DNA from 3 places in the Glutamicibacter sp. NPDC087661 genome. Region 3 is predicted to be linked to each of the others. Evidence: riboswitches for the same ligand, from Rfam matches in the RefSeq annotation. Region 3 holds a riboswitch; each other region holds the start of a gene.
The links. A riboswitch is a leader RNA that binds a small molecule or an ion and turns the genes downstream of it on or off. The one in region 3 is predicted to bind thiamine pyrophosphate.

Region 1 (3,268 bases), on a different contig from region 3:
CGCCGATCGCTACGCAGGGCAGCTTGGCCAAGGCAGCGGCTCGCGCAAAGCCGTCCAGCCCCAGGGGAGCAGGATGGTCTTTTTTCGTCGGAGTGGCGCGGATGGCTCCTACACCGAGGTAGTCGATCACCGAGGCGTCCTTGTTCGCCTGGGCCAATTGCTCATCGCTGGAAGCACTCAAGCCGATGATGCCCTCGCCGATGATCTGGCGAGCCAACTGTACCGGCACATCTTTTTGCCCGATATGGATGCCGTTCACTGCTGCGCCAGCAGCCCGTGCCGCGAGGTAGACGTCAATGCGGTCATTGATCAGCAACTGGGCTTTGCCCTCGGTGAGCTTGGCAGCCGCGCAGGCCAGCTCGAAGAATTCCCGGGCGCTTTCATCCTTGGCGCGCAGCTGGATCCACCCGATCCCTCCGGCGACGGCGCCCTCGATAACTTCCAGGGTGCTGCGTGGGGTGCAGCTGGCAGTGTTGGCTACTAGATAAGCGCCGTAATTATGCATGGTTCAATTCCTCGTACTTCAAAGTCTTCAGTTCCCCGGGATCGGCAGCCGACAGCGCATCAAGGAAGGCAACTGCGAAGCTGCCCGGACCGGAGCTGCCAGCCAGGGCCTTTTCCGCGGCCAGGCCATAGAAACCGTGGGCTGCGATGGTGGCCTCGAACGGGTCATCGTGGACCGCAACCATCCCGGCGCAGACCGCGCCCAAGGCGCAGCCGCCACCTGTCATCCGGGTCAAGCCAATTCCGTTGGTATGCACCAAGACGGTACGCGTGGCGTCGATGATGGCGTCAGCCTGGCCGGAAATGGCCACTACGCAGTCGTGTTCCGTGGCCAGTTCGCGTCCCGCCGCCAAGGCGGCAGAAACCTCATCCAAGGCATCGACACCGCGCGAAGCAGATTGCCGGCCGGCCAGGGCCAGGATTTCCGAGGCGTTGCCGCGAATCAGGGTCGGGCGTTGCCGGACAATGCGCCGGGCAAACTCCGTGCGCACCGGAAGCGCTCCCACTGCCACTGGATCCAGGACCCAGGGGGTGCCTGCAGCGCTCGCCGACTGCACAGCTTCTTCCATGGCGGTCAGCTGTTCAGTGCTTGGAGTTCCCAAATTCACCAATACGGCTGAAGCTGCCTGCGCGAATGGGCCGGCCTCTCCGGGCAGATCCGTCATGGCCGGGGAAGCCCCGGATGCCAGCAAGACATTGGCGGTGAAATTGGATACGACGGTATTGGTCAGGCAAAAAACCAAAGGTGATTGTTGCCGGTATTTTTGGGCAACTGCATGCAAAGCCATGCGACATCCCTCCGCTAGCGTGAACTAGATCAGGTTCTACGGGTCTTATCTCAGTCGGTTGATCCGACACCCCGTGTCACTGCCATAGAGCGTACGCACAACCGGTTCCGAGGACAAGTTACTTACGCTCGCGCCGCGCCACCAAGGCCTTGAGCGTGGCCGCATCCACCTTCTGCGCGGCCGCCAGCGCCCAGAGGTGATCCACGGCGGCCAGGAGATCTTCACTGGTATCCACCGGCTGCGGCCGCTCGTTGACTACTGTGCCGGCACGGCGCCGGGAGGTGATCAGCTCTTCGGCTTCCAGCTCCTTGTAGGCGCGCGCCACTGTACCGGCAGCGACGCCGAGGTCCGTGGCCAGCGCACGCACAGTAGGCAGCTTGCTCCCCGAGGGCAGATCTCCCAAGGAGATCAGTGAAGCAATCTGCGAGCGGATCTGCTCATAGGGCGGGGTAGCTGCTTGGAGGTCAACACTGATCTGCGTGCTCATGAAGTAGCTGCCGGCTGATGTTCCCGCACGAAGGCGCTACCGGGGCGCTCTAGGAAAATGACTGCTGGGACAACGAAGATGAGCAATGCAAAGAGTCCCAGCCCGGCCGGGAATCCGTAGCCAATGAGCAGCATGGCTACCACTGCACTGGTGTTAACACGCATTGAACGCAGTTCCAGGACCTTGCGGTACCAGATTTCTTCGGCCGACGAGACAGCCCAGGGAATAATTGCCCGGCGGGAGAACCAGACGAATCCAAGATGGGTTGCCAGCAACAGCAGGATCAAGCCTGCAACCATTGTCTTGCCTGGAGGCACGAAGCCCCACAAATAGTCCAGCGGCGGATCGAGCAGAAAATAGGTGCTGGTGGCAAACAGCAAGCCAGCGGCGATGTAGGACCACAAGGGCAGGGGCGCGTGGTACTTGGGTGCTGCAGACGCCTGCCGGGCCACCGTGCTGACGTAGCTGAGATAAAGCGCATTGAGAACGGCATAGCTCAAAGCCGCACCGGCAAAGATCATTAAGATCCACGTAGTTCGCTCATTGGTAGGCATCTGGAGCTCGTCATCCAGTGGCAAGAATGACCAGCCGATTGCAACGCTGAGCAAGGTGAGTGCTGCAGTTACGTATTGCAAGGTGAATAGTTGATCACGCAAACGCGAGAAGGCGGTCCGTTCCCTGGTGGTGGATTGAGCTGAGAATGTAGAGCGCGGTCCCCAGAAGAGCAACGTGAGGGCGACCGCAAGGGCGCCATAGCTAACGAACTCGTACTGTCCATCCGGCGAATTAGCCTGCGAGTAATTGACCACCGACACGGTGAAGGCCAGCAAGACGATGCCGATATTGCGCATCAAGCGGTTGAGCCAGACCGTGCGCAACGCTTGGTTGTCTTCGGCCGAGATGCCGGCCAAGGCAGGTCTTTTCAGGATAACTACGGTAATCACAGCCGCGGCCACGATGATCCCTGCCAGGGCCACGATGAATACCGGGAGCATCTGTGTGCCCGGCAACCGCCCATCATACGGACCCTCCGACGTGTATGAATAGATGCCGTCAAAATCAAAGGTCGTGAATTCCGAGGCCGGAACGCCAACGAGCCCTTCGACTTTGGACGCCGGCCACAGGGAGCCGACCGCGATCAGCAGCAAAAGCCCAACGAAAGCCCCTAGGGCCTTGGGAAATGGAGTTGTCAGGCTGCGGGCCTCTAATGAAGCGGTGCGCACTGGCTGGAGTTCCTTGGGCCAAGTGAACAAGCCGATGAGGTAAACCAGAAGAACCCAGATCCCCGGAGTGAGTGCTTCAGCGAGAGCCGAACCTGAATTGGGCTCGGTCATTGAAACGCGCCAGGTCTCGGACAAATCCCATGAGGTTGAAGCAAAGAATGCGATCAATGCGCACCAGAACGAGTGGGATCGGGCCCGGTCGATAGCTGGTGTTCCACGCCTGTGCGCCACCGAACGCAACCAAACGCAGATGATTGCGGCAACGA
Region 2 (3,268 bases), 330 kb from region 3:
CTTCGGCCGGCGAGGAGGCCAGTGCGGTATCGCGGCGCGGGATCCGGCCAGCGAGCCGCGCGGCGCGCCCGGCACGCACGGCATCCTTCATGGCCCTGGCCATGAGCGGCGCGTTGTGCGCCCGGGTCACCGCGCTGGCCAGCAGCACCGCGTCGCAGCCGAGCTCCATGGCCAGGGCCGCATCCGAGGCGGTGCCCACCCCGGCGTCAAGGATCACCGGTACCTGCGCGCGGGAGACGATGGTGGAAATATTGTGCGGATTCAGGATCCCCAGGCCCGAGCCGATCGGCGCTCCGGCCGGCATGATTGCCGCAACCCCGGCGTCCTGCAGGCGTTGGGCAAGTGCCGGATCATCATTGGTATAGGCGAAGACCTGGAACCCGTCGGCCACTAGTTGCTCGGTGGCCGCATGCAGTTCCAGCGGGTCCGGCAGCAGCGTGTGCTCATCGGCAATGACTTCGAGCTTGATCCAATTGGTTTCCAGAGCTTCACGGGCCAGGTGCGCGGTGAGGATCGCATCGCGGGCGGTGAAGCATCCAGCGGTGTTGGGCAGCGCAATCACGTTGTTGCGCTGCAGCAGTTCATACACGTTGCCTGCGCCGGCCGCCGAAAAGTGGCGGATGGCCACGGTGGTCAGCTCCGTTCCGGAGGCCTGCAGGGCGCTTTCCAGGGTGGTCAGCGAACTCGCTCCCCCGGTGCCGAGGATCAAGCGCGAGGACAAGGTGCGTCCGGCGATCTGGAATGGGTCGCTGTGGATGTCCAGCTCGGTGATGTTGCGCGTTTCCATGCCTAGCCTCCCTGGGCCGCGGTAACGAGTTCAATGCTGTGCCCTTCGGCCAGCAGGTAGCTATTCCAGGCGCTGCGTGGAACGACAGCGCCATTGACGGCGGCGGCAACTCCGAGCTTGCTGCCGTCAGCGGCCACCGAGTTGGCGTCCAGTTCCTTGCCGATTTGCGTGCTGATGAATTCGCGAAGGGTGGTTCCTTCGTCCAGGTTCAGTTGCCGTGAATTGAAATTGATGCCGATGCTTGTCATGGTTGCTGCTCCGTTCGGTGAGCGGTCTAGGTTGCGTTGGCAAAGCGGTGGGGATCCACAGCCTGGTGCAAGGGGTGGGATTGGTGGCCGTGGGCGAGATCCGCAGTGAGCGTTGCGCCCAGCGGAGCCAGCAGCACGCCGTGCCGGGAGTACCCGGTGCAGAGCAGCAGCCCTGGATCAAGGCGTCCAAGCAGCGGCCGGTCATCTGGCGTGGCGGGACGTGCCCGGGCCGTTGCTTCGTTCAGCGTGCAGTCGCTGATGCCGGGGACCAGCTTTCTCGCGTTGTCCAGCAGCAGGTGCATCGCGCCAATGTTCACCGCTTGTTGCCGGTCTTCACGGACGCTGGCGCCAAGGACGAGGCTGCCGTCCCTTCTCGGCACCAGATACACCTGTTCCCGGTGCACGATGCCGCGGATGGTGCGGGTGATGAGCGGCGGGCCTGCTGGTCCCTGGATCCGGAGGATGTCCCCGTAGACCGGGCGCAGCGGAAGTTCGTTCAAGCCATCGAGGGTGCCAAGACCGGTGGCCACGATGGTCTGCTCCGCTTCGAGGATTCGGCCCGATGCGGTCCGCACAGCGGTGGTCCGCTTCCCGTCGGTCACCAGTGCCTGCGCCCGTTCCTCGACCAGGTGCGGACGCAGATGCTCCAACAGGATCTTGACGATGGATCGAGGGTCGACCTGGTGGTCATCTTGGCACAGGACCGCGCCGGCAATATTGGCGGCCAAGGCTGGTTCGAGCTTGCGGGCTTGGCTGGGCAGCAGCTTCTGCGCTGACAGGCCGAGGGATATCTGCAGTTCGGCCAGCTCGTGCAGGGCTTCGCGGTCCGCAGGCTCTGCGGCGACAACGAGCGTGGAGTTCTGCAAGTAGTCCGGGCGTTGCCCGGTGGCCGATTCGATGCGCTCGATGAACTGCGGATAGGCGGCATTCGAGGCGGCAAGCAGCTGGTGCAACGGGCCATTGCCCCAGACCGTTTCAGCTACCGGGGCCAGCATTCCTGCTGCCGCGTAGCTTGCACCTTGGCCGGGTGCCGGATCGATGAGGGTGACGGTGTGTGCGCGTGATTCCAGCTCGAACGCGACGGCCAGGCCGATTATCCCGGCGCCAACAATGTTGACATGCACAAGGGCACGCTTCCTTCCTACGGCGGCATGACCCGCATCAGGTGTAGCGGTCGGCTCGGTGCCCTCTCAGCCTGGTCGATTCAGGCTCCCGCGGATTACAGCGATTATAAGCATGATGCAGCTCATAAAGTCGAACTTCACTGAACGCAGTTCCGTCATCTTCTGTGATGTACTTGCTGACATGGCATTCCATGACTTCCCTATCGTGCTTTCCCAAGGTTCTGCGCTATCCAGCACCATCATCTCGTTGGAGCAAGAACTCTTGGAATCCAGCCAACGCCATAGCCAGGAGCAATTGCAGCGGCGCTTGCATCCTCGGTTCGCCGAGGTGGGAGCCAGCGGGCGAGTCTATGATCGCGAGGCCATCATTGCCCAGCTGGCCCAGGAGCCGGCACGGGATGCCGGGGCGTTGAAAGTCGAAAGCCCGGTGGCTCTCCAGCTTTCAGACCAGCTGGTGCTGCTGCGCTGGAAGCTGCTCTCCGGTTCCCCCAGCGAACGCAGTTCACTGTGGATCCATGAGCAGGGCCGCTGGCAGCAGCTCTTCCACCAGGGCACGGCCGCCGCTCATCCGCAGCCATCTGCAGGACCGAAGGAAACCGTGCATGCCGACGGTGAATTCTCGGTGCGCCGGCTGCGCCTTTCGGATGCCGAAGCGGTCTTCGAGGCATTCTCCTCGAACCCCGACATGTTGCGCCAAGGCGACGCGGATTCCCCGCAAAAGGCTGAGTCGTATGTGCGCGCACTGCTGGAGGCCGGGGAACGCCAGCAGGCGATGGCCGTCGCATATCGGGATCGGCTGGTGGGACTGGTGTGCGGTACGGTCGACCCGGCCAATCGGAACGCGTGGATTTGGTATTGGATGAACCAGAATTACCGGGGCCGGTCGCTGGCCACCCGCGCCGTGGCAACCTTGGTGGATTACCTGTTCGACGAGCTGGGACTGTACCGCTTGGAGCTGGGCTTGCGGGCAAATAATCCCGGGTCGAAGCATGTGGCAGAAAGCAACGGCTTCCTGCACGAAGGTGTCGAGCGGGGCAAATTCCTGGTTGCCGGAGAACGCATCGATGTGCACACCTACGCGCGGTTGCGTACCGATGGCGGCTCTGCGG
Region 3 (3,268 bases):
CGGCATCCGGGACATCGAACGCCGGCTGATCATGGCTATTGGCAGCCGAGACGAGTACGAAGCGATCAAGAGCGAATGCGGACCGAACTTTGATGCGAGGAAGGGGTAACATGCTGGATATCGTCATTTGGATCTGCGGCATCATGCTCGGGCTCGGTGCTGTCGCCTGCCTGGTCCGTGTTGCCAAGGGGCCGTCAATCCTTGACCGGGTGCTGGCCCTGGACGTGATGCTGCTGATCATCTCCGCCGCGCTGTGCCTGGAAATGGTGCTGCACAAGCACACCGACTACTTGCTGTTCGTCGTGGCCGCCTGCATGCTCGGGTTCATCGGTTCGGTGACCGTCTCGCGCTTCGTTTCGGATCAGAGGAACGCCTAATGGAAATCTTCCTCGATGTCCTCGTTGCCGTCCTGCTGATCCTTGGCTGCCTGATGTCATTGATCGCAGGTATCGGCTTGCTGACCTTCCCGGACATGCTCACCCGCATGCATGCAGCGACCAAACCGCAGGTACTCGGCTTCCTGCTGATTTTCGCTGGACTGGCCATTTACCTGCGCAGCTGGGCTGTGGTCCCGGTACTCGTGCTGGCCTGGGGAATGCAGCTATTGACCGCACCGGTTTCGGCCCACATGATTGGCCGTTCCGGCTACCGGACCAAGCACGCTGCCAAGGAAACCCTGTTCTCCGATGAGCTGAGCCACGTGGTCAACAAGGTCAACGGAACACCGCCGACCGGAACCACCCCGGTTTCCAAGACCGGATCGCCAGACGAACAAGATTGAGAAAAAGCGGGAGCCGCCCCTCTGGGCGGCTCCCGCTTTTGGCTCAACGCCGAAGCTTACTTGGTGAACTTGGCAACAACCTTGTTGGCGCTGCGGTCAGCCACCGTCTGCAGGATTGCTGCGACCAGGGCCGAAACGACTGCGAAGCCTAAGGCACGGCGGAAAGAAGCTTCCGCTGCTTCCTCAGTGCCCTTGCGTGGTGCTTTGCTGCCGGTTGCCTTCAACCAAAGGAAATCAACCAGCTTGCCGCCGAGCATGCCAGCGCCAACGGTGATACCGGTAGTGGCAAGTTTCTGCACTTTATCCATTTTTTCCTCGCGATCAAGCTCTTGACATATCGTTCCTCTGCCCAGCATACCTGCGGTATGGTGGGGGAGCAGTAATTATTCCGACAGGGGAGCGTCAGACTTTTAAAAAGTCGCAAGACGCTGAGAGTGCGATAGATCGCAGACCCTCGAACCTGCCCCGGCTAGTACCGGCGAAGGAAGTCGAGCATCTCGGATGCGGATAGGCGCGGCAGTATGCCCTCATTCCGTCCATCTCCCCTCCTTTCCACAGGAGGACCAGCAATGAACGAAACAGTTTCGAAGCAGCGGACCGGCTGGCGTGTAGTTGATATCGTCGTCGCCTCGGTGATCGCCGTCGCTTCAGGGGTCATTTTCTGGGCGTGGAGTGCCGGCTATGGCCTGTTCTCGCTCGCCTTTGCGGCTTTCCCGCCAGCCACCGCGTTGCTCACCGGCATGTGGCTCTTCCCGGCGGTGCTCGGCGCACTGATCATCCGCAAGCCAGGCGCCGCAATCTACTGCGAGCTGCTGGCCGCTGTGGTTGAAGCGCTGCTCGGCTCGCACTACGGCTTGACCGTACTGATGTCCGGCCTGGTCCAGGGCCTGGGTGCAGAGCTGGTCTTCGCAGCATTCCGCTACCGCAAGTGGAACCTGGGCGTGGCGCTGCTGGCAGGCTTGTTCGCCGGCTTGTTCGCCGGCATTTCCGAGGCCTACATCCTGGCCTACTACGTTGAGTACACCGCCGGAATGAAGATCTTCCACGTGATCGCCACCGGCATTTCCGGCGTAGTCGTCGCAGGGCTGCTGTCCTGGTTGGCCACGCGTGGACTGGCGAAGACCGGTGCATTGAGCGCCCTGCCGAGCCGGCGTGCGCACCTGGAAAGCGCAAAATGAGTTCCTTTGCCAATTCCGGCGCAGCCTCGCTGACACAGCGCGGTGCCGCCATCACCGCAACGGGGTTCGGCTGGCAGCACTCCGAGAGGAAGAATCCTGCCATCTCGGGACTGGACCTTGTGATCCACGCCGGTGAGAAGGTGCTGCTGGTCGGTCCATCGGGCGCCGGCAAGTCAACCTTGCTGCACGCGATGGCCGGGTTGCTGGAAGCGGATGAGGACGATCAGGTCGCTGGCCGGCTGCTCATAGATGGCAGCGATGCCTTCATCCGGAGCCACCCGGTGGGCTTGATGCAGCAAGACCCGGAAACCCAGGTAGTGCAAAGCAGGGTCGCCGATGACGTGGCCTTTGGCGCCGAGAACCTCGGAATGGATCCCGAACTGATCCGCCAGCGGATCCCCGAAGTGCTGGACGCTGTGGGTCTGGGTGCGCTGTCCTTCGAGCACCGCACCCAGCAACTTTCCGGCGGACAGAAACAGCGGTTGGCCTTGGCCGGCATTCTGGCCATGGAACCCAGCGTCATGCTGCTCGATGAACCGACTGCCAATGTGGACCCGCAGAGCATTGAGCTCTTGCGCGATGCGGTGCTGAACGCCGCCCGGCTTTCCGGTGCCACGCTGGTCGTCGTGGAACACCGGATTGAAGCCTGGGCGCAGCATGTGGACCGGGTTATCGTGCTGCAGCCCGGTGGGGGAGTCGCGCACGATCTGGACCCGCAGCAGCTGTACACCGATGAAACGGTGCGCGAGGAGCTGGCTACTGCCGGGCTGTGGATTCCAGGCTACTTCCCGCAGGTGGCCCGGGCAACGAACGGTGCCGGTGCCACGCTGCTGGAAGCGCAGCAGCTGGTATCCGCCCGCACCGCCACGGCACCGCGCACCCAAGCGGTGGACGTGAATGTGCAAGCGGGCACCGCGACGGTGATTCGCGGCGAGAATGGCGCTGGAAAGTCGACGCTGGCCTTGACCTTGGGCGGATTGCTCGTCCCGGCCGACGGCGGGTTGGCGGCCACCGCGCAACTGGCCGACGGTCTGGGCAACTCCCCGTTTGCCTGGAAGGCCGGTGCATTGATTGGGCGGATCGGTTCGGTGTTCCAGGAACCCGAACACCAATTCGTGACCCAGAGCGTTCGGGAAGAGCTGGCTTTCGCTCCCAGCCGCGCGCAGGCCAGCAGCGCCGATGCGCCGAAATACGAGCCGGCCCAGGTCCAAGCGCGCGTGGACGCGTTGCTGGAACGCTTGGGCCTGGCGCATTTGGCAGACGCGAACCCGTTCACTCTCTCCGGGGGCGAGAAGCGGCGCTTGTCCGT

Region 1: it holds a riboswitch for thiamine pyrophosphate, as region 3 does, so the genes downstream of both, thiM (hydroxyethylthiazole kinase) here and ACIOTN_RS00555 (ECF transporter S component) in region 3, are expected to answer to the same signal.
Region 2: it holds a riboswitch for thiamine pyrophosphate, as region 3 does, so the genes downstream of both, thiO (glycine oxidase ThiO) here and ACIOTN_RS00555 (ECF transporter S component) in region 3, are expected to answer to the same signal.

What each region holds. Positions count from the first base shown of each region.
Region 1 covers NZ_JBIUWE010000004.1:30,629-33,896, reverse strand. Annotated here, with positions in the region: gene thiE (thiamine phosphate synthase) at 1-505, opposite strand, end outside; gene thiM (hydroxyethylthiazole kinase) at 498-1,292, opposite strand; TPP riboswitch at 1,282-1,376, opposite strand; gene ACIOTN_RS11595 (GntR family transcriptional regulator) at 1,411-1,779, opposite strand; gene ACIOTN_RS11590 (hypothetical protein) at 1,776-3,113, opposite strand; gene ACIOTN_RS11585 (hypothetical protein) at 3,100-3,268, shown strand, end outside.
Region 2 covers NZ_JBIUWE010000001.1:449,902-453,169, reverse strand. Annotated here, with positions in the region: gene ACIOTN_RS02200 (thiazole synthase) at 1-787, opposite strand, end outside; gene thiS (sulfur carrier protein ThiS) at 790-1,035, opposite strand; gene thiO (glycine oxidase ThiO) at 1,062-2,159, opposite strand; TPP riboswitch at 2,157-2,261, opposite strand; gene ACIOTN_RS02185 (GNAT family N-acetyltransferase) at 2,341-3,268, shown strand, end outside.
Region 3 covers NZ_JBIUWE010000001.1:115,945-119,212, forward strand. Annotated here, with positions in the region: gene ACIOTN_RS00535 (Na+/H+ antiporter subunit E) at 1-109, shown strand, start outside; gene ACIOTN_RS00540 (monovalent cation/H+ antiporter complex subunit F) at 111-377, shown strand; gene mnhG (monovalent cation/H(+) antiporter subunit G) at 377-781, shown strand; gene ACIOTN_RS00550 (DUF4235 domain-containing protein) at 838-1,089, opposite strand; TPP riboswitch at 1,165-1,285, shown strand; gene ACIOTN_RS00555 (ECF transporter S component) at 1,351-1,959, shown strand; gene ACIOTN_RS00560 (ATP-binding cassette domain-containing protein) at 1,956-3,268, shown strand, end outside.